One region of the Nitrosomonas cryotolerans ATCC 49181 genome, then DNA from elsewhere that is predicted to be linked to it. Evidence: riboswitches for the same ligand, from Rfam matches in the RefSeq annotation. Region 1 holds a riboswitch; the other holds the start of a gene.
What was found. A riboswitch is a leader RNA that binds a small molecule or an ion and turns the genes downstream of it on or off. The one in region 1 is predicted to bind cobalamin.
Positions count from the first base shown of each region.

Region 2: linked by a shared signal. The riboswitch ahead of btuB (TonB-dependent vitamin B12 receptor) and the one ahead of BUQ89_RS06325 (cobaltochelatase subunit CobN) in region 1 are both predicted to bind cobalamin.

Region 1 covers NZ_FSRO01000001.1:1,404,797-1,413,146, forward strand. Annotated here, with positions in the region: gene ubiA (4-hydroxybenzoate octaprenyltransferase) at 1-659, shown strand, start outside; gene ubiD (4-hydroxy-3-polyprenylbenzoate decarboxylase) at 671-2,134, shown strand; gene BUQ89_RS06315 (DNA cytosine methyltransferase) at 2,508-3,560, opposite strand; gene BUQ89_RS06320 (AAA family ATPase) at 3,568-5,367, opposite strand; cobalamin riboswitch at 5,883-6,081, shown strand; gene BUQ89_RS06325 (cobaltochelatase subunit CobN) at 6,234-8,350, shown strand, end outside.
Region 2 covers NZ_FSRO01000001.1:1,010,127-1,018,476, reverse strand. Annotated here, with positions in the region: gene BUQ89_RS04500 (hypothetical protein) at 1-295, shown strand, start outside; gene BUQ89_RS13895 (hypothetical protein) at 330-500, shown strand; gene BUQ89_RS04495 (DUF2780 domain-containing protein) at 963-1,544, opposite strand; gene BUQ89_RS04490 (c-type cytochrome) at 1,864-3,171, opposite strand; gene BUQ89_RS04485 (c-type cytochrome) at 3,168-3,890, opposite strand; cobalamin riboswitch at 4,663-4,883, shown strand; gene btuB (TonB-dependent vitamin B12 receptor) at 5,027-6,880, shown strand; gene BUQ89_RS04475 (hypothetical protein) at 6,902-7,486, shown strand; gene BUQ89_RS04470 (hypothetical protein) at 7,600-8,181, shown strand; gene cobO (cob(I)yrinic acid a,c-diamide adenosyltransferase) at 8,186-8,350, shown strand, end outside.

The sequences.
Region 1 (8,350 bases):
ACAGAAAAATTGACCTGCATGTTGAGCGCACTAAAAATCGGCCTTTTGCAACCGGATCTGTGACGACCCGGGAAGCCTTATTGCTGGCAGCCGGCCTGAGTTTTTGTGCGTTTTTGCTTATTTTGCCATTAAACCAGCTGACAATAATGCTGTCGGTATGTGCCTTATTTCTGGCCGCCAGCTATCCCTTTACCAAGCGGTTTCTTGCCATGCCACAGGCTTATTTAGGGATTGCATTCAGTTTTGGTATTCCCATGGCGTTTGCTGCACAAACGAATGCATTGCCGGTAACAGTCTGGCTGCTGATGATTGCAAACCTGTTTTGGGTGATTGCATATGATACCGAGTATGCCATGGTAGATAAGGCTGATGATCTTAAAATCGGAATTAAGACTTCAGCCATTACTTTTGGGCGTTTTGATGTATGGGGTGTAATGCTGTGCCACTTCATTTTTCTGGGCATGATGGGTATTGTCGGATTACTGATAGAGATGGGTGTCGCCTACTATGCAGGGCTGTCTGTCGCGTTGTGTCTGATTATTTTCCAATATAGTCTGATTCGGAATCGAAACGCTAAACAGTGTTTCCGGGCATTTTTACATAATAACTGGGTGGGAGCGGTCGTGTTTGCCGGTATTGCCCTTGATTTGATCACATAGTTGGATTTGAAATGAAATATAAAGACCTGCGTGACTTTATCGCGCAACTGGAAAAACAAGGTGAGCTTAAACGTGTGACCGCTGAGGTTGATCCTTGCCTGGAGATGACCGAAATCTGTGATCGGATCTTAAAAGCGGGCGGTCCTGCCATTTTATTCGAAAAGCCGAAAGGGCACAGCATACCCGTATTGGGCAACTTATTTGGCACCCCCCAGCGGGTTGCAATGGGTATGGGGCAGGAATCGGTAGCCGCCCTGCGTGAAGTCGGCAAACTATTGGCTTATCTGAAGGAGCCGGACCCACCCAAGGGTTTGAAAGATGCCTGGGACAAGTTTCCGGTGCTCAAACAGGTGCTGAATATGACTCCCAAAGAATTGAGTCGTGCCCCCTGCCAGGAAGTGGTCTGGGAAGGAAAAGACGTTGATCTGAGTCGATTGCCCATTCAGACTTGCTGGCCCGGTGATATTGCGCCATTGATTACCTGGGGCTTAACGGTCACACGGGGCCCGCATAAGACGCGACAAAATTTAGGTATTTACCGGCAGCAAGTCATCGGGCCCAATAAAGTGATTATGCGCTGGCTGGCGCATCGTGGCGGGGCATTGGATTTTCGTGAATTCTGTTTGGCCAATCCGGGTCAACCTTATCCAATATCAGTGGCATTGGGTGCCGATCCCGCAACCATACTGGGTGCCGTAACGCCTGTACCCGATAGTTTAAGCGAATATCAATTTGCGGGATTATTGCGTGGCTCTAAAACTGAAGTGATCCGGTGTATCGGTAATGACCTGCAAGTGCCGGCCAGTGCAGAAATGATATTGGAAGGTGCGATTTATCCTGATGAAACGGCTTTGGAAGGGCCTTATGGCGATCATACCGGCTACTATAATGAACAGGAAACTTTTCCCGTCTTTACCATTGAGCGCATAACCATGCGGCGTGATCCCATTTATCACTCTACCTATACGGGCAAGCCACCGGATGAACCCGCTATTCTGGGTGTCGCTTTGAATGAAGTTTTTGTTCCGCTATTACAAAAGCAATTTCCGGAAATCACCGATTTTTATCTGCCACCGGAAGGCTGTTCCTACCGCATGGCCGTGGTCAGTATGAAAAAGCAATATGCCGGTCATACCAAACGGGTCATGTTTGGAATCTGGAGTTTTCTGCGCCAGTTTATGTATACCAAATTCATCATTGTGACGGATGATGATGTGGATATTCGTGACTGGAAAGAAGTCATCTGGGCCATTACAACGCGCGTTGATCCTGCTCGTGACACTTTAATCGTAGAAAATACCCCGATTGATTATCTGGACTTCGCAAGCCCTGTCTCAGGTCTGGGTGGAAAGATGGGACTGGATGCCACCAACAAATGGCCCGGTGAAACGACACGTGAATGGGGCAGACCCATTGCGATGGATACAGCTATCCAGCAGCGAGTCGATGCGATGTGGAGCGACCTGGGGCTGTGATTATGATCTGAAGGCAGGATGATCCTGTGCATCATACATCTACGAGATTTGTTAAATAACTTAGTCACGAAATGAAAAATATAAGACCGCTGCATAACTGTGTTTTTGAGTTTTTCTGATTACTTGCAGCATTGATGAATCAAACACTTAAAAACCTTGCCCAGTCCGAGATAACCAGTTATGCAGCGGTCTTAATATGAAACTCTTATAAAAATGCAAGTCATCTCATATGACACATTCACATCGCAGGCATGATATATCAGACGAAGTATGGACGGACGCTGCTTAATCTTCCATACACCAGATTTTGACTATAACTCGGAACATTAGGATGATAGGTATAGAAAAACCCGCACTCAGCGAATTTAGAAAGCTACGGATATTTTTTATTTTCTTTCAACAGAAAAATAATATGCTCAGCTATTTTTTGAGCCATTAATGGCGGGACCGCATTTCCTATTTGCTTAGCTTTTGAGTTGAGTGTGCCACAAAACTTATAGTCGCGAGGAAATGTTTGTAAGCAAGCCGCTTCTCTGATTGAAATAGCTCTATCTTGATTAGGATGACCGAATCTTCCATTAGAGTAGCTTATACATCTTGTAGTAAGCGCACTGGCATGTTTACTCCAACTTAAGCGTCCGTATACATCACTGTGGCCTGTATAGTTGTTATGACAGTCAAGCTTTAGATGATCAGGCCAGTCCCTTCTATCACCACCTTCGAGAGTCAATTTTATACGCTCTAAATTAACATCAGATAGTGCAGCGCTTTGATGGTCAGGGTCGTGACTATCTACTTCTCCTGCAGATAAAGGAGGCAAGTTATCAATCCAATCTTTAACAGTAGAATATGGCGTATCAGAGCCTTTCCCGTGAGTAAATGGAGGAAGGGTAACTTTTGTTTTTATAGATGCAATTAAAACAAGCCTATTTCTAATTTGAGGTACACCATATGCAGCGGCAGGTAAAATAGAATAGCCATATTTATAACCAAGATTATCTAGCAGCTGTAAGAAATTAGCAAAAGGACCGTTTTCATTATTTTTTAGTTTCTGTAAGCCAGGAACATTTTCAATCACTACGAAATCGGGCAGCCAAAACTTAACAAATCTAGAGAATTCAGCCAGTAATTCTCTCCTGGGGTCATCATCTTTTTTTTGTTTATTCTGTCTAGAAAATGGTTGGCAAGGTGCGCAACCACAAAACAGTGTGATTGAATCTTTTGGTTCTATATGTTCCTTTAGAAATGATTCTGGAATCTTCTTGATGTCATTAGTGACAACTACTGTATTTGGAAAGTTTTTCTTGAATGTATCAGTTGCATCTTTATCGATGTCCACAGCAAATGTTATTTCAAAGCCAGCTTCTTGCATGCCGACACTGGTGCCACCACAGCCAGAAAAGAAGTCGAACACCTTAACTTTCATAACATCCTCACGTTAAATGTGTTTTTATCCAGTTTGAAATGGGCTCAAGTAGTTTTGGGTCTAGTGTTGTCAGTTTTATCTTTTGCACAATCAAAATATCCTGCGATTTTGCGCTTTTATATGAGGGGAGGCCGAGCGTTTTTTCCGTTAGCTGACTAAAAAGTTTTTTATAATTATGGGGATGAGGAGAAATATGCTCTATTTCTGCAGTTAAATCGTCCTTTTTCATATGTTTCCAGATGAATTCTTCAGGAGTTTTTTCTGGAAGGTAGCCGATGCTACTTTTGGCAAAATTCAGTAGCTTTATGTATGCTTCTCTTTTCTGAATTTCATTTAAACCACTTTTCTTGTTGCTATCAACGGGGGTTTTAGGAGTCGACTTATAAATTTTTTCAACATGACATTCAAGTTTGGATATATTAAGCAAATTTATATCAACATTTTCAAGAACGAAGCCCGGTTCTTGATCGCCATCAAGAAGGAAAATAACATCTTTTCTATCAATATACACGATTGGAGGGATTATAGCAGACTGTAAATAGTTAACTCCACCAGGTAAGTATTCAATCAGTATGCCAGTAGTAGCAACCCCTTCACCAAGAGATTCTAACGCTTTATCTACTAAAGCTTTTGCAAGTTCATCCTCAACATAGCATGTTAATTTCTTATGTGAATTTACCTGAAGGTAATGAAATGCATTGCTTTTTAGCGTTTCATTAATTATGTCGACTTTATTGGTAGTTGGATTTAGAAACAAAGTCTTTATGGCATTTTCTGGTAATTTTTCTATTAGAAAGGGACTATGTGTTCCCAATACCACTTGATGATGGTTAGCTTTTACCATTTCAAAAAGAAAATTCATTACTCGTTCCTGTGCACCCGGGTGTAATGACACTTCAGGTTCATCAAGAATTATAAGTGATTTAGGATTGGAGCTCGTTACTTTGTAAACAAGCATTATCGCTGCAAACTCTCCACTGCCAGCAAAAGCCTCGCTATAGTTCAAATCATCAACTTTTATAATAGCTGAATATCCACCATCCTTATTAAAAAGCTTATGATTTACTAGTCTTATTTCACTATAATTTTTTCCAAGTATTTCACACACTTTGCTAATTTGATTAGAGTTTAATAAGATATTGTTTTGAACTTTTTCTTTTTTACCATTGTACGGCTTATAGCTTGCCAGATCATTTTCAATAACTTTTTTTAATAAAGAGCTTTTAGATCTAATAAAGCACTGTTTTGATTTCCCACTTAAGGTTGTCGACAGATTCCCGTGATAAAGAGCCTTGTCAAAAGCACTTATTTCACTTCTGAAGTCAATAAACACAATGTTTTTATTGATTTTTTTCCATCTAGTTTGTGATCTCCCTTTAGCTGCAAAACTTTCCTCATCTTTATCTTCTGGTAAAGGACTCATGCCGTCACCTTTTAATGGTCTAGACGTTTCCCAGTAATCAGGATTGTTAGGCTTAGTAATGCGAGACTGTATAATTTCAGCGTTGCAATCATAGTGTTCGTTATAAGTCTTATAAATATATCTAGAGCGCTCTACTATTGGATCTATATTAGTTGAAAACCAAAAGTTACTAATACTATAGCCTTCAGGACAGCCAAATAGAGCTCTTAAAACGGAACTTTTATGACAGCCATTCTGGCCGGTTATAGCCGTGATGGGAAAGTCGAATTTAATTTCTATATTTTCGGTTAGGTTTCTATAAAGAGGAAATCTTATAGATCTAATGAATGGTTCAAAGATTTTCTTCTGGTGCATTTCTTCTAATGTAGTAATGTCAGTGCTCATAAAAAACTCAAAATGTGATTAAAATGCTCGGCCGAAATAAATAGGGGATCAAGTCTTGCTATGCTATATACAATGGGGCTGTCATGTAATTCAATTATTTTCACCTTGATGCAAAGATTTACTGTTTTTTTAAGATAGTAGCCTGGATACCGCGTAAACAATGACTAAATAGTGATTACATCTATGAGATTTGTTAAATAATATAGTCACGAAACGAGAAATATGAGGCGCTTATAAAAACGAAAGGATCTCATATGACACATTCACATCGCAGGGACGCCGGTCAGCATTTCTATTATACAAGGTACCACAACGGATTGAACGCAGGCTGATCCTTGATCGAGGAACCTGATGCGGATTATTTGCTGGTAGATCGCGATTATGACAGCAATGCAATGATTGAATAGAAAGAGAAGTAAGAAATAGTAGAGCTAGTCAGAAATGAGTAGGCTATATAGAGCGGTTAAAAGTCGGTTGTAAACAGCCGTTTCACATTTGTAGTCTAAAAAACGTATAATAACCGCAGTTTCTATGGTCTCTTGCCGAGATAATAGGGAATTCGTTTAAACGAAGCTGTCCCCGCAACTGTATGCGTGGAGTTAAGTACCGCAGTGATACTGAATAACCACTGAAGTCTGTCAAACAGATTTTGGGAAGGTTGGTACTTAATGACGATACGTGAGCCAGAAGACCTGCCATAAAAACATTATTTTCTGATTGCCGGGGGGTGCAATCATAGAGGCTCTCCGCTTGACGCTAATTGATAATCAGATTGTCATATGAACGATCTGTCAGCGTTATTCCAGTTCTCTGTCTTCAATCCCCCCGTTTCTCAGTTCTGTTCTTTTCTCATTTGGAACTTACCTGTGACTAAACGATTGCTTTGCGCCTTATTTTTTCTGATAGTAGTTGTGCCTGTTCACGCAGCCACTATTGTCGCCATTGTTTCACCTCAGAATGCACCTGATGTTGTCAGTGGTGCACATACTTTTCTGCAACAGAATTCAAATATTACGATACAGGTACGTACTACTGAGCAATGGCTTGATCTTGATCCTGGTGAGCAACGACAGTTATTGCAATCGGCTGAACTGGTATTTGCTGGCGGTGTATTTGGTAATGTAGCGACATTGCTGAGCAGTTCTTTGCAGCAAAATATGGTTGATAATTTTGTTGCTGTACATAGTGATCGTCAGTTAGTAACCGCCTCACAGATACGTGGTAAACAATTACTGGTTAGTGCTGATATTGAGGCACTTATGCAAAACCCCGATCCTGATCAAGATGCTGATAAGTGGCTCGAATCCCGCTTAGAAAAATTTCCTCAGCAACACGATTGGTTGCTGTCACGTTTGTTTTGGTTGGGGCGCAGCAGTGCCAATATGCAGGGTTTATTCGCTCATCTCAATCATTTGCAGAACAATTCAGAAACAAAAGGCAGGCCGCATCTGGTGGCGCCTATCCGGGCCTATTATCGCGATGCGTTTTATCGGTTAGATCAATTCGATTTCTCGCAGAAATCATCCTGGGTGGTACTGCTGGATTATGAAATGGGTGATCGGCCTGGTGAGAAAAAATTACTGGATGAGTTGTGTGGTTTATTAGAACAAGCATCAACTGGGTGCATGTCGGTACTGGCTGGCTGGGGGACGGCCAGTGTACTTGCTATGCAAACACTGGTTGATCAGAGCAGCCGCATTCGCGCGTTAATATCATTGCAGAATTTTGTTGTCGGTGGTGGCGAAGGTCGTGAGCGGGTCACTGAACAATTTGAGGCTTTGAATGTGCCCGTAATTAAGGCGATCCGACTCAGCAGTAATACCGAGACGGATTGGTTGTTATCGGAAGAAGGACTCAGTTGGGACTCCGTGCATTATCGTGTTGCTATGCCTGAATTACAAGGCGTTACGCAGCCGATGGTGGTTGCTGCTTTGGGTGATGCGAGCATCGACCGTCTGACAGGTGCGAAACTTGCCTTATCACAAACCATTCCGTCTCAAGTCAAGCTGCTGGGGCAACGGGTCAATCGGTGGCTGACACTGCAGACCAAGGCCAACAAGGATAAAAAACTGGCGATTGTCTATTACAACCATCCACCGGGCCGCCATAATATTGGCGCAGACAACTTAAATGTTCCCGAATCTTTATTTGAAATACTAACCGCGCTGCAGGCAGAAGGTTATGACACGGGCACGCTACCTGCCAGCTCGGATGAATTGCTTGATTTATTGCAACTGAATGGCGTCAATCTGCCCGAAGACGGAAAAGCACTGGCCGATATGGCGACCAGAGTGCAGGTGGTGAATAAGCAGCAGTATCAGCAATGGTTTGCAACGCTACCTATAACGCTACAGCAGGAAATGGTTCATGGTCCGCTGGGATATCTACACAGTACATTGCAACGGGCTGTGCAACTGGAAGATAAAACCATTAGCCAGCGGTTGATGGCGCGTGTTATCAAGAATCTTTACCATGCACTGGATGGCGTAGACCACCCTGCGCGTGAACGCGTATTGAAATTACTTGATCAACTGGATGCAGTCTATGCCAATGATGATGTTAATCACATTGATTGGCATCATGCAGCGGAACTGGTTGATGCCATCACTACACAAGGTGTAGAAGGCATTCGTGGCTGGGGTGATGCGCCCGGCTATGTCATGGTGCATGACGGCAAGATTGTTTTGCCCGGGATTCAGTTTGGCAATATCTTTGTGGGGCCCCAACCACCGCGTGGCTGGGAGATCAATGAGGAGCTGCTGCATGCCAACCTATCATTCCCACCGCCGCATCAGTACATGGCGTTTTATCAATGGTTGAATCAGGCTTTCGGCGCGGATGCAGTCATTCACCTGGGGCGGCATTCCACATATGAGTTTTTACCGCGTCATCGCGTTGGCATGAGTGAGGAAGACTATCCGAGTGCCATATTAGGTGATCTGCCCAGTATTTATCCTTACATTGTAGATGGCGTGGGTGAAGG
Region 2 (8,350 bases), 390 kb from region 1:
TGTCACCATTGAAAATAAAAACCTAACCCTCAGGGGCGCCGGGTCAGGTATGACGATCATTGATCGTGGACCATCCGTCAACTCGGATCCACCTCCCCCGACAATCGTAGTCAGTTGTACCCACAGTAATCATGAAATTAACATATCTAATGTCACGATTAGCGGCGAGGCACCCTTTCAGGGCTCCGGCGGCGGCGGCCTGGTTAACGAAAGCTGTAATGTCAAACTGGTGAATACCCTGATTACTAACAATGCCCGTAGAATAAACGGTAATAGCACCCATAACGGCATATGATGAAGAATATCTTTTTGCACGGGTAGATTCATTAGTGATGCAAAAGAAAACGACTACAGACCAGGCACAATCAACTCAAGAAAAATACACACCGCTCAATACCACCTGCCAGAAAATAAGATTTCAGCGCCAGAAGCTCGACTTGATAATCTTCGCCAGGCCATTCGATATCGACCAACAACTGGCTGAAATCTCATCCCCCTGATGATCATCCAAGACATCAACACATCGTCCAAGCTGAGAGACGAATCCTTGATCACGAAACGGGTGCTCACTGTCCAGAATAAGCCCATCAATACGCTACTTCAATGGCTAAGAGTTAAGCCTGCCCCAGAGTTGATTCATGATCGCGCCCAGGGTTAAGTAATGATTGGAGGCCTTTGCAAAACCCCAATAATTTAAAAATTAATTTTTTATAATCAATGGTGTAAAACTTATGACGAAGGTTTTTGCAAAAATCTCGATTGGTCTGATCAAACTAATCACTATGGATCGGTATTGTTTAGTAAAACAATACCGATTTCAGAACATTTACCTGCTGACATGATCTGGAATCGACACAGGTTAGCCACGTTTCTTTTTCCTGCTGCCGCACAGCCTATTAGTCGTGCGATGACCGGCCAGCCTCATTATTTTTTATAGCTTTCCCAAGGTATCCTACGCCTGTCTAACGCACAATCAAGGCAGAACGCAGCAGGTTCGCCGTTACTTGCCCACTGGTGTTACGTACATAATCCGTCATAATCGGAATAAACTGGCCCACCATCTCTGGCGCAAGATTGAGCTGCTGAAATGAGGTCGCTAGAGAAGCTGCGCTATTTAGGGTAGTACCAGCACCACCAATCATTGAGGAAACATGCTCACCCAAGCCTGGAATTGGACTCTGCATAACGGGCGCAGCGCCCAGCATCGCACTCATTCCTGGTAAGGATTGAGATAGTGTCGAGAAAGCCTGTGGAGTCATACTTGCTTGAGCCACCTGAAAAATCGCACCCGCTCCGCCCAGAGCCTGCTGTTGCGAAATACCCAGCTGCCGTGTAAGAATATCGGTCAAGCCAACCTGTCCTGTAGTTATACCGGTTGTTCCCGATGTAACGATCTGTCGGCCTGCCTGCGCTGTCTGCTCAACCGAAGCCAGACCTCTGTCCACCGATCCCAGAATATCATTACCCCCTCCATTTGACGCACAGCCCATCGTAATCAGGATCAGAGCGACCATACCAAATTCGAAATAATTCCGTTTTTTCATAACCATTCCTTTTTCGACCATCATTCATCATATCGGCCTGATCTTAACAACAATAAAATCAGGCCCCAATCAAACCCAATTCGAATTTGGGCACATATCCTGCGACAACCTTACTTGTGTATGATTCAAGCAGTTGGCGGAAATCAGTATTTTCAGGCGCTGACCTGCTACTGTCAGGTGGACAATTCATAATAAAACGGATTCAACGAGGTAAGGCAACAAGATTTATTCATGAGCACATCCCTATATGTTGATACCAGCATACACCTAGCAGCCCAGCCTGAAAGGAGTGCAACATAAAAGTTGCACTCCTTCTCTCCTAATGACTATCACCCTTACTTCGGTCCACATCAATCGGCGTAACCAGACTACCACGATTACCCCATGCATTCCTGATATAAGAGACTATTTGTGCAATTTCTCCATCACGAAAAATTTGTTGAAAGGGAGGCATTCCATAGGGTCGTGGATTCCCTGTCGTGGCAGGGGGATAGCCGCCATTCAAAACGATCCGAATCGTATTAAGCGGGGAACTCATCGTCACATTTCGGTTACCTGCCAGTGCTGGATAAATATTAGCTACACCTTCTCCGGAAGCGCCATGACAATCCTGACAATGTCGCTCATACAGTTTGCCACCTTTCTGTAGATACATTCGCAAATCTTCCGGTGCGATCTGCGTATTAATAGTGGACATACCACTCGTTTCATTTTTTGCAAGAGATTTAAGATAAACAGCCATTGCGCGAATATCTTGTTGAGACAAGTACTGAAGGCTTTGACGCGTGACTGTTCCCATTGGCCCTGAAAGTACTGCACTCTTTGATATGCCCGTTGCAAGCAATTCAGCGATTTCTTCAATTGACCAGTCATGGCTGCCTGCTTCCAGACGTGAAGTCAACGATGGGGCATACCAATTCGCCCCCATGATTTGCCCGCCCGTCAGAGTCTCATCCCGACTGGCTCCTAATAAATTACGGGAAGTGTGACATGCGTTACAGTGACCCAATCCCTGTACCAGGTAAGCGCCACGATTCCATTCTTCATCTTTAGATCTGTCAGGTTCATAGACCCCTTCTTTGAAATATAATGCCCGCCAGATATACAGAAGTGGTCTGAAGTCATACGGAAAATGAATATCACTCGGCGGATTCAGTTGAGAGATCGGTTGCAACGACCGTAAATAAGCAAAAATCGCATCGGCATCCTGCCGCGTTACTTTGGTATATTCCGTATATGGAAAGGCGGGATAGAGAAGCCGGCCATCACGTGACTTACCCTCATGGAGAGCTTGCCAAAAATCATCTTCATCCCAATCGCCGATACCCGTTCTTTTATCAGGCGTAATATTGGGAGTAACGAAAATTCCAAATGAGGTAGACAATCGACGCCCGCCCGCAAATGGCGGGCTGCCTTTAGCCGTATGGCATCCCATGCAGTTTCCGGCACGCGCAAGATAGGCCCCACGTTCTCGCTGTAGTTCAGGATCAACAGGGCCGGGTTCTTCAGTCAATGTATCGGCTATTACAGGCTTTGTGGCCAGCAACAGTATTAAAAGGATTCCTATAAAAAATAAGATAACAAACGGCCAGTCTCTCGTCACAGACGTAATAATCAAGCGCTTCATTTTATTGCACCTCCATTCTCCATAACAAGACTGCTGCAACGATGCATCAAATCAAGCGAAAGCCCGTTAGCTAAATCTGATTTCCCCAAGACCGGCTGAGTAGCTAACCATTTTGCCAGGGCATTGGTTTCCTCATCAGTCAATCGTTTAGCAATTTCTGACATACAATCAGCTACCTGTCCTCGCATCAATCCACCATTACGCCATCCTCCAAGTTGAGCCGTAATATAAGTGCGAGATAAACCCAACAAACCTGGGATAAAAGGCTCGCGACCCATTAATGTATGGCCATGACAGGCACGACAGGCAGGAATATCCCGCTTTGAATCCCCAGAATGAATAAGATCTTCTGCCAATTTAACTTCCGCAGGTTTCATACTGATTTGCTCCGGGGGCGGATAGGGCAGCTGCAGGGAGGCAAAATAACGGGCTATTTCCAACATATATTCATCTGACATGTTTTCTAGCAACATGGCCATGGGTTCATAGTAACGTCGGCCGTCTCTAAAATTACGTAATTGATTAAAAAGATATCCCTCTGGTTTACCCGCTATTCGAGGATAATAGATATCTTGACTTACTCTGTCTTCATCGCCATGACAGATCGTACACGCCTTAACACGCTCAGTCATCGTATCAGGCACTTCAGCCGATGTAACCCCAGCAGCATTTGCCACGAATGCCATAAGAAAAAACAGGATCGCAATAAAATGCATCATTTAATTATTTCTCCAGATTAATCTATTTCCTATATCTTTTTAATTCTCTGACTGCGTTTATAAGGCAAAATTATTCATTTGCAGCTTCGGATTTTTTCGATGGAAAAATTATATTGGCCGCTTTCGTCCTTTAAGACACCTAGCAAAGAACGGGCACAAATAATTCATAAACATCAAAAACTATAAAACAACTTGAAATACCGGTCAAATTGATACCCGAATCTACTCACCGCTCACATCAGGCTCAGATCAGAACCAATCGCCCCGATTCATTTCTCTACTCAATTACAGCAGCCTGGGAAATGGTTACCGACCGGATATCAGGCAGCCACTCGCACGCATTGATGGATCTCCACAGACAAATACTGGCTATTATCTGTATAACCTAAGCAACTCAAACAATCTGTCATACGTATCATGCCGTCATTTTCTGTGCAATCCTCGTCACATCCTCACCTTAAAAAGGTGCGATTATCAGTTCATTCCCGGATGGCTGGCGATGGCCATCCGCACCGGCCAGTGTACTTGCACCATAAGGCGTGCCACTCGTGATTTCTTTCATACTCAGCAATACCGTACGGAAATAGAACACACCAACACGTAACCATGCCTTGATGAAACAAGGTACTGTAAAAGGGGGTTATCGTGGTTTCCTGCCCGCCATTTCCAAGAATCAATCGTGGATTCATATGAATTCGAGATTTATTTTCGACAATGCATTCGGCACATCCTATTTTCAGGATGACTTGACATACCGTAACTGTTTCTGTAGTTTGCACATCTGTTTCAGGTGTCCTTTTAGCTTATGCTTCAAGGATGAAACGGGAAGCTGGTGCACTCTGACATTAACCAGGGTCATTCCAGCACTGCCCCCGCAACGGTAAATGAGCTAAGGATTTGTATTATGCCACTGTGTTCTTAACACGGGAAGGCACGAATCCGGGAATAATCCCACTCATGAGTCCGGAGACCGGCCTGAAGCCATACTACAGTACAGTATTGCGGCGGGCAATGCACGGGCATGCAAATTGGTTGATCTCCAACCCAGGAAACTCTTTCTGTTGGTTCCTAAGCGCCTCCGCAAAACATCACTCACAACCTGATTATCGCGCGGGTGTGCGCGGAGGAAAAACACAATGCAAAAATGCTGCCTGCCGGCAATAGCTATGCTATGGCTGAGCACAGCCACTGCCTTATTCGCTGAAAACATCGATCGTCAGGAAAAACCGATTACGGTTACGGCGACACGAACAACCCAGACCGCAAATGAAGCACTTGCTGCAATGACCGTTATTTCACGCAAGGATATTGAACGCCAGCAAGCACGCTCCATTCAGGATTTATTACGAGGGGTACCTGGCGTCAATATCATCAATAATGGGGGCATGGGCAAAGCAACGTCTATCAATATGCGCGGCACCGAATCCGATCATGTGCTGGTCCTGATTGATGGGATTAAGGTTGGATCAGCCACATCAGGTACAACTTCATTCCAGAATATACCCATTGATCAAATTGAACGTATCGAAATTGTGCGCGGACCACGTTCAAGTCTGTATGGCTCTGAAGCCATTGGAGGTGTGATCCAGATATTTACCCGTAAGGGTGGCCGCGGGCTCAAACCAAATTTGAGTTTTGGTGGCGGCAGTTATCAAACTTTTAATGGCTCAGTGGGGCTTTCCGGCGGCAATGGTCCTGGCTGGTTTAACCTTAACGCAAGTGGCATGACTACCCGGGGATTTAATTCCTGTACCGGCAAACCCTCGCCGGGTGGCGCGGGCTGTTTCACGAACGAACAATCTGACCGAGATGGTTATCGTAATATAGCCGGCAGCCTGCGCGCAGGTTATCGATTTGAAAATGGACTGGATATTGAAACCAATTTTCTACATTCGGATGGAAAAACTGAATTTGATGGCACCTTTGTCAATAATTCGGAAATCATCCAGCAAGTATTGGGAGGCACTGCGCGCTACTCTCCGATCGATATCTGGCGAATCAGTTTAACTGCCGGTCGTAGTCGCGAGGATTCGGATAATTTCTTTCGTGATGCCCTCGAGAATACCTTTAAAAGCCGATTCAATACGCAACGTGATACCGTTTCCCTGCTAAATGACATCGTCTTTACCCAGACTCAACTGTTAACACTGGGTTTTGACTATCAGAACGATCAGATTAACAGTACTGAAGATTTTGCAATCACCTCACGTAACAATTTTGGCGTTTTTGCACAACATCAGGCATCGCTGGCAGCACATGACTTGCAGTTATCCTTGCGCCACGATGATAATGAACAATTCGGCAGCCGTGTAACCGGCGGGGCCGCCTGGGGGTATGCACTGAATGAAAGACTGCGCTTAACCGCCAGTTTTGGCAGCGCTTACAAAGCGCCCACCTTTAATGAACTTTACTTTCCAAATTTTGGGAATGCCCGTCTTCAACCTGAAGAATCGCGTAGTTACGAGTTAGGCGCCAATGGTCAGACTGACTGGGGAAATTGGTCACTTCATGTTTATGAAACCCACATCGATGACTTAATTGCTTTTGATGCCAGCACCCGTGCACCTGCCAATATCGATCAGGCACGCATTCGTGGCCTGGAAGGCGTACTGAATACGCAGATCAAGGGCTGGCATCTCAATGCCAATCTCACTTTACTGAATCCTGAGAACAATGCATCCGGTGCGAACAACGGCAATACATTACCACGACGTGCCCAGGAATCCATTCGTTTTGATGCTCATCGCGCGATTGGCAAGTTTACGCTGGGCGGGATGCTGCTTGTAGAAGGCGAGCGCTATGACGATCTGGCAAACACACGCAAGCTTGAGAGCTATGTCAAGCTGGATCTACGCGTTGAGTATGCTTTTAATCAGAGCTGGCGCATACAAGGGCGCCTGGAAAATCTATTCGATAAGCATTATGAAACAGCTGCATTTTTCAATCAACCCGGACGAAATTTTTTCGCAACACTACGATATCAACCCTAACCCTCTATAAAGGAACATAATATGTTAGCATTGTCTACGCGGAATCAGATAATGTGTGGTTTTGCACTCATCTTGCTGATCATAATCACGCGGGGTCATCATTTCAATTGGCTGCATAACCTGCCAAGTGCTTCTTGGGCCACATTCTTTCTGGCCGGTCTCTATCTTCGTTCACCCTGGCCATTACCGGGATTCTTTGTACTAACCTGGATTCTGGATTTTACAGCTTATTATGGAGGTAGCGCGAGCGGTTCCTGCCTAACACCCGCCTATCTTTTTCTGCTGCCCGCTTATAGCTCACTGTGGCTGGCCGGACGCTGGTATGCAAATCAATATCAATTTGCATGGCGAACGTTGCTACCATTGTCGCTTAGCCTGGTGATCGGTACGATAATTTGTAAAATATTTTCCAGTGGCGGGTTCTATTTCTTTTCCGGTCGCTTTGAAGAAAAAACCTTCGTTGAATTTGCAGAGAGATTAATGAGATACTTTCCACTTTTCTTTGAATCATTCTTATTCTATATTGGTATTGCAATTATAGTACACGGCATATTTGTATTAGGAAATAAATTATTGAATCCGTATAGCGCTACAATGGAACAATAATATGTACAAATTCGGCTATAAGCAATCACCAACGTATCCCTGCTTTTTGAGAGTGGCCAATATTTTTGGCTTCCCTATGTTATTAATTCCCGCAATCTATAAAGGAGTTACCTATGCTCACATTATCTACCCGAAATCAGGTTACTATTGGCCTCATGCTGGCACTGCTCATGATTATCACGCGCGGTCATCATTTCGCTTCACTGCATAGCCTGCCAGGCGCTTCATGGGTCATATTCTTTCTCGCTGGCGTGTATCTTCGCCCAGTCGGATCATTATTCATATTCTTTGCATTAAGCTGGTGGTTGGACTTTGCTGCTTACACCTGGGGCGGCACTAGTGGCTTTTGTCTCACGCCGGCCTATATCTTTCTGTTACCCGCTTACAGCTCACTGTGGCTGGCTGGACGCTGGTATGCAAATCAACATCAAATGGAATGGCGCACACTCATCCCTTTTTCACTCAGTATTGTGGCAGGTTTAACCTTCTGCGAGCTATTTTCCAGTGGTGGATTCTATTTCTTTTCCGGGCGCTTTGAAGAGACCACTCTGATTGAATTCGGGCAACGTCTGATCGCATACTTCCCGCTTTATATCGAGTCATTCCTATTTTATATTGGCATTGTTGTCGCTATACATACCGCATGCACATTGATACATCATCAATTCAACCCACACAAAACCACGGCCGGATAACGACATGGACAAGCCTGATCGTGAGCAACGCCACCGCCATCGTATGCAGCGTAAAAAAGAAGTGGTGGATAAAGCCATTGCACGTGCAGATAAAGAGCAGGGATTACTGCTGATACTGACAGGTAATGGCAAAGGTAAATCCAGCTCTGCCTTTGGCATGGTTGCCCGT